Regions from separate parts of the Pseudomonas sp. 31-12 genome, predicted to be linked through region 1. Evidence: predicted binding sites of a transcription regulator. Region 1 holds the regulator's gene; the other holds the start of a gene.
The links. Region 1 encodes FliA, which starts transcription of late flagellar genes. Its sites were predicted from a motif close to CTAAAGTTTNNNNNNNNNNNGCCGNTAA; they were not measured.
Positions count from the first base shown of each region.

Region 2: the regulator FliA is predicted to act here: its motif matches at 1,970-1,997, upstream of DJ564_RS25020 (methyl-accepting chemotaxis protein).

Region 1 is NZ_CP029482.1:2,009,817-2,013,299, reverse strand. It holds gene DJ564_RS09310 (chemotaxis protein CheA) at 1-320, opposite strand, end outside; gene DJ564_RS09305 (protein phosphatase CheZ) at 374-1,162, opposite strand; gene DJ564_RS09300 (chemotaxis response regulator CheY) at 1,185-1,556, opposite strand; gene fliA (RNA polymerase sigma factor FliA) at 1,724-2,464, opposite strand; gene fleN (flagellar synthesis regulator FleN) at 2,461-3,291, opposite strand; gene flhF (flagellar biosynthesis protein FlhF) at 3,408-3,483, opposite strand, start outside.
Region 2 is NZ_CP029482.1:5,299,658-5,303,140, reverse strand. It holds gene DJ564_RS25030 (inorganic phosphate transporter) at 1-515, opposite strand, end outside; gene DJ564_RS25025 (transporter) at 815-1,837, opposite strand; gene DJ564_RS25020 (methyl-accepting chemotaxis protein) at 2,113-3,483, shown strand, end outside.

The DNA of each region.
Region 1 (3,483 bases):
CGCACTTCGGTGAACATGCTGTTCACCGCGTCCAGCGCTTCGAGAACCACGTCCATCAGTTCCGAGTCGACGCGACGTTCACCCTTGCGCAGGATGTCGAACACGTTCTCGGCGATGTGACAGCACTCCACCAGCTCGTTGAGCTGGAGGAAGCCGGCGCCCCCTTTTACAGTGTGAAAACCGCGAAAAATTGCATTGAGCAAATCCGCATCATCCGGTCGGCTTTCCAGCTCGACCAGCTGTTCGGACAGTTGCTCTAGAATCTCGCCGGCCTCAACCAGGAAATCCTGAAGGATCTCTTCATCGGCGCCGAAGCTCATTAAGGGGGTGCTCCTGAGGTCTAAAAACCTAAAAAACCTAAAATGCTAAAACTCTAAAATCCTAGGCTGGATAACAAATCGTCCACATCGTCCTGACCGGACACAACGTCTTCTCTTTTATCGGCATGAATCTGCGGACCTTCACCCTGAGAGAGATGTTTTTGCGGATCTTTTTCAGCGAGCATCGCATCACGGTCATGTTCGATACCCGCAAAGCGGTCTACCTGACTGGCCATGAGCACGAGTTTGAGCAGGTTGCTTTCAACTTCGGTGACCAACTGGGTCACGCGCTTGATCACTTGACCGGTGAGGTCCTGGTAATCCTGGGCCAGCAGAATGTCGTTAAGGTTGCTCGACACCGTGCGATTGTCCTCGCTGCTGCGCGTCAGGAAACCGTCGACCCGCCGGGCCAGCTCGCGGAACTCTTCAGCCCCGACTTCGCGACGCATGAACCGACCCCAATCCGTGCTCAACGACTGGGCTTCTTCGCTCAGGCTGTTGATCAGCGGCGTGGCGTTTTCCACCAGGTCCATGGTGCGGTTGGCGGCGGCCTCGGTCAGCTTGACCACATACCCCAGGCGCTCGGTGGCGTCCGTGATCTGCGACACTTCCTCGGCTTGCGGCATGTTCGGGTCAATCTGGAAATTGACGATCGCGCTATGCAGCTCGCGAGTGAGCTTGCCCACTTCCTGATACAGGCCGCGGTCACGGGTCTGATTGAGCTCATGGATCAGTTGCACCGCGTCGCCGAACCTGCCCTTTTCAAGGCTGTTGACCAATTCGACCGCGTGTTTTTTCAGGGTCGATTCAAAATCGCCCTGTGAAGATTCGTTATTGTCCATAGCTCCCCCGGTGACGCAGTGCTCAACCGATGCGTTCGAAAATCTTTTCGATTTTGTCTTTCAACGCCTGGGCCGTGAAGGGTTTGACCACATAGCCGTTAACACCGGCCTGGGCCGCTTCGATGATCTGCTCGCGCTTGGCTTCAGCGGTGACCATCAGCACTGGCAGGTGCTTGAGCTTTTCATCCGCGCGCACGTGGCGCAGCAGATCGATGCCGGTCATGCCAGGCATGTTCCAGTCCGTTACCAGAAAGTCGATGCTGCCGCTGTTGAGGACCGGGATCGCAGTGATGCCATCGTCAGCCTCGACCGTGTTGGTGAACCCAAGGTCACGCAACAGGTTTTTTATGATCCGCCGCATCGTTGAGAAGTCATCAACGATGAGGATTTTCATGTTCTTGTCCAATTCGACCTCCAAGCAGTCTTAAACGCGCCCAGCACCTGGACACGCCATTTCAATCAATCCGGCAATGCACTCGATGACTGTCTGGAGCACAACAGATCGCGACCGATGCAGTTCAACACTCCACCGGTCTCGTTCGCAGTGTCCCCACACTGCCTTCAGCGCGCTCGCCACTCCCCCAAACGCCCCCGCAAACGGGCCGCGCACTGGCTATGTAACTGGCTGACCCGCGATTCGCTGACCCCCAGGACCTCACCGATTTCCTTGAGGTTCAGCTCTTCGTCGTAGTACAGCGCCAACACCAGTCGCTCACGCTCCGGCAAATTGGCAATCGCGTCCGCCAGCGCTGCCTGGAAGCGTTCATCTTCCAGATCGCGTGACGGCTCCAGATGTGCACTCGCGCCATCCTCGTGCAGCCCTTCGTGTTCGCCGTCCTGCAACAGATCGTCGAAACTGAATAACCGGCTGCCCAGGGTGTCGTTCAAAATCCCGTAATAATCATCGAGACTCAATTGGAGTTCGGCCGCAACCTCATGATCTTTAGCGTCACGACCGGTTTTAGCTTCAATCGAGCGAATTGCGTCGCTGACCATCCGGGTATTGCGGTGGACCGAACGTGGCGCCCAGTCCCCCTTGCGTACTTCATCGAGCATCGCGCCACGGATTCGAATGCCCGCGTACGTCTCGAAACTCGCGCCTTTGCTGGCGTCATATTTGGTCGATACTTCAAGCAGGCCGATCATCCCGGCCTGGATCAGGTCTTCAACCTGAACACTGGCCGGCAGACGGGCCAGCAAGTGGTAAGCAATGCGTTTGACCAGTGGCGCGTAACGCTCGATCAGCTCGTACTGCGCGTCACGTGCCGACTTCTTGTAGAGGTTGTAGCCACTGGCTGTCATAGGACGGGTCCTGCGGTCTGTTGCACGAGGCGCTCGACGAAAAACTCCAGGTGCCCACGCGGGTTGGCAGGTAACGGCCAGGTGTCGACCTTCTGCGCGATTGCCTTGAACGCCAGGGCGCACTTGGAACGCGGGAAGGCTTCGTAGACGGCGCGCTGCTTCTGCACAGCCTTGCGCACGCTTTCGTCGTAAGGCACCGCGCCAACGTATTGTAGGGCGACGTCGAGGAAGCGGTCCGTGACCTTGGTCAACTTGGCGAACAGGTTGCGACCTTCCTGCGGGCTCTGGGCCATATTGGCCAGGACGCGGAAACGGTTCATGCCGTAATCGCGGTTCAGCAGTTTGATCAGCGCGTAGGCATCCGTGATCGAGGTCGGCTCGTCGCAGACCACCAGCAAGACTTCCTGCGCTGCGCGAACGAAACTGACTACCGAGTCACCAATACCCGCAGCGGTGTCGATCACCAAGACGTCGAGGTTGTCGCCGATATCGCTGAAGGCCTGGATCAGGCCGGCGTGTTGGGCCGGGCTCAAATGAACCATGCTCTGTGTGCCGGACGCGGCCGGGACGATGCGGATACCGCCGGGGCCTTGCAACAGAACGTCGCGCAGCTCACAGCGGCCTTCGATCACGTCGGCCAGGGTACGTTTGGGTGTCAGCCCTAGCAGGACGTCGACGTTCGCCAGCCCCAGATCGGCGTCCAGCAGCATGACGCGCCGGCCGAGCTCAGCTAGAGCCAGGGACAAGTTCACTGACACGTTAGTCTTCCCGACGCCACCTTTGCCGCCGGTCACCGCGATCACCTGTACGGGATGCATGCTGCCCATGTTATTTCTTTACCTTGTCTTGCATAGACGGAGGCCACATTACTGGCTGCGCGTTCATCAACTGAACAATGCATGGCAGACCATCGATGTAGGTACAAAAACTGTTCATTAGTACCTCAGCCAACCTGCCTGGTCGGGCTGTGGTAAATATCAGCGAACATGTCAGCCATGGCTTCTTCGCTGGGTTCTTCC
Region 2 (3,483 bases), 3.3 Mb from region 1:
GACGAGGCCGGCAAGCCCAGCCACCAGGTGCCGAGGTTCCACAGGATTGCGGCGATCAACAGGGCAAAGATCATTGCGAAACCGGCGGAGGAACCGACCTGCAAAATCAGCTCCACCGGCAGCAGGGCGATGATGCCAAACGCCACCGCACCACTCGACAGCAGCACGCCGAGGAAGTTGAAGAACCCGGACCAGGCCACGGCGAAGTTCGGCGGCATCGAGTTGGTGTAAATCACCGTGGCCACGGCGTTGGCGGTGTCGTGGAAACCGTTGACGAACTCAAAGCCCAGGGCGATCAGCAGTGCGACGCCCAACAGCAGAAACGGCGTCCAGGTGGTGACCACCGTGCCGAGTTCGTTCATGTCGTGTATCAGGCTGTAGGCGGTAAACAACAACCCGCTGGCCAGCACCCCGAAAAACACCACGAGGGTGAACAGGCTGGGCTTTTTATCGAGTTGCGGTCTGGCGCTACGGGCGGGAGCCTGCGTTTGAGCGGTGTAGGAAGGCGTAGCCATGACGGACAATCCTGAGGAAGGAAGGAGTGTTCGTCATGATCGTTGCCAAATGTTACAGAGAAACTGCCTTGGATCAGGGTTTGGGGGTTTTGCTGATCCATTAATCAGAATTCACCGCCAATGTTCGGGGGGGGGGCTACGCAATACCCTGTGGCGAGGGGGCTTGCCCCCGTTGGGTCGCGAAGCGGCCCCCCTGCATTCGTCCAGTTATCCCGTGCCAGCAGGTTTTACGACTGCTGCGCAGCCGAACGGGGGTAAACCCCCTCGCCACAGGGATTCGCGCAGGCCTTCAGTCGTGCTCAATAATCCTGGCGCTTGCGAAACGCCCAGCGCCCCGCAATCACGGTAAACGTCGCGACCAGCGCCACCAGAATCCAGAACCCCTCCGGGTCCCCCGCCAGCGGCACGCCACCCACGTTCATCCCAAAGAAACCGGCAATGATGTTGATCGGCAGCGCCAGCACCGTGACCACGGTCAGAGTAAACAGCGTGCGGTTGCTCTGCTCGTTGAGGTTGGCCGCGATCTCTTCCTGCAACAGCTTGATCCGTTCACCCAGCGCCGTGAGGTCGTTAATGATCAGCGCAAACTCCTCGGTGGACTTGCGCAGCTCCTTCACGTCCTCCTTTTGCAACCATTGCGGCGGCCGGTTGAGCAATCGCAACAACGAACCCGGCTCCAGCGCCAACAACCGTTGCAGGCGCACCAGCACTCGGCGATTGGCACCCAGTTCGGCACGGTTGGTCGACAGCCGTGAAGACAGCAACTCATCTTCGATGTGATCGACACTCAGGCTGGTCTTGCGCACGATCTGGGTCAGCACTTCACCCTGATCACGCAGCAGATGCACGAGCAATTCCAGCGGTGAACGAAAGCACTCGCCGGCCTTCACCGAGGACCGCAGCTTGTCCACCGAGTGCAGCGGTTGCAGGCGCGCGCTGATGATCAGCCGACTGCGGGCACACACCCACAGCGTCGATACATCGGACGACACCATGCTGCTGAGGTTGAACACCACGTCGTTGACCACCGCCAGCAACGCCGAATCCACATGCTCGATGCGCGTGGACCGAGAACCTTCGTGCAAGGCTTCGAAAAACTCGTCCGGCAACTCCAGATGGCTTTTCATCCAGCGCTCGCACGCGGCATGCGCGAGGTTCAGGTGCAGCCACAGAAACTCGTCACTCTCGTCCGGCTGTTGCAGGCATTGCAACGCCTTGGCCGAATCAATCTCCCGACCACGCTCGCCGGGGCGAAAACTGAAACCGTAGAGCAGGCCGAACAGGTCCGGGTCGCGATGGCTTTGGTCGATGCTGTGGTTCATGAGGGCTCGCAAGGGGAGGCGCCTGTCGCGGGTTTTACAGGTTCACTTGAGCCGCATCATCGCAACTGTGGATGACGTTTTTGTGACGATAAAGTGACCGCAAACGATTGCGTTGCCGATGGTCGGAATGGATTCAAGAACCGCTCTGGCACGCCGATCACGCTTAGGTTAAGTTGCGCGCCCTCGGCCAGCCGCCGACGTCGCAGACAGGGAAGTCCGGACACCTTTCACGCCGCGCTTGCTGCGTGTATTACCCCTGTCATGAGTATCACTCGATGCTGCAAAAATCCCTGAGAGCACAAATCCTCGCGTTGCTGAGCGGCAGTCTGTTGGCGATGTTGCTGATCGCGCTGGCCTGCTTTCACTTTCTGTCCAGCGGCGTCCAGAACTACGCAAACCTGATCGAAGGCCCGTTGCGCACCTCGCAGTTGATCGATGAAGCCAACCTGCAATTCAAGGTGCAGGTTCAGGAATGGAAAAACGTCCTGCTGCGTGGCAAGCAACCGGCCGACCTGGACAAATACTGGAAGCAGTTCGAAGACCGTCAGCGCGATGTGCAGGGCATTCTCGGTGAGCTGGCCGGGCAAAAAGGTATCGAGCCGCAACTGAAAACCCGCATCGAACGCCTGCGTGATGAACACCGTCTGCTGGGCGCTGCCTATCAGAAGGGCCGTGATGCCTACGTGGCGGCCGGCGCCGACCCAACGGCAGGCGACGCTGCGGTTAAAGGTGTGGACCGTGCGGCCAGCGAACAGATGACCGAGCTGGTCAGCGAATTGCGCAAGCAGGGGACCGAGCAATCGAAGCAGATCAGCGCCGAAGCCGATCGCACCGTGTTGCTGGGGCTCATTGTGATGCTCGTCTCGAGTCTGTTGATCGGGCTGTTGAGCCTGTGGCTGGTCAACCGCAACCTGGTCGAACCGATTCGCAAACTGATCGAATACGTCGCGCAACTCAGCCAGGGCAAGTTTGCTGACCGCGTGGCCAGCACCCGTCAGGATGAGCTTGGCAAATTGGCGGTCGCGGCCAACACCTTGCGTGATTTCCTCGCCGAAACCTTCAGCCGGTTGCAGCGCAGCGCCAAGGACCTGGACAGCGCCAGCGGTGAACTGAATTCGATCGCCAGCCTCATGGCCAGCGGCACTAACGAGCAGTTCAACCGTACCGATCAGGTGGCCACGGCGATGAACGAAATGTCGGCCACCGCACAGGAAGTCGCCCGTCACGCCGCCGATGCGGCACGCGCCGCCGACGATGCCGACCAGTCCGCCCAGCACGGTGAAAAAGTCATGCAGGGCACCATTCACACCATCACCCAAATGCGCGGCGAAATCGCCAATACCGCCACGGTCATCCGCCAACTGGAAACCGACAGCGGGCGTATCGGCAAGGTGCTCGAAGTGATTCGTGGCATCGCCGAACAAACCAACCTGCTGGCGCTCAACGCGGCAATCGAAGCGGCCCGTGCCGGTGAAGCCGGTCGCGGTTTTGCAGTGGTGGCCGATGAAGTGCGCAGCCTGGCCCAGCGCACGGCGGCGTCGATCATCGAAATCAACCAGATCATCCAGACCGTGCAAACCGGTGCGGTGGACGCGGCTCAGGCGATTGAAAGCGGCCAGTCGCGCAGTGAAGAAAGCGTCGAGCAA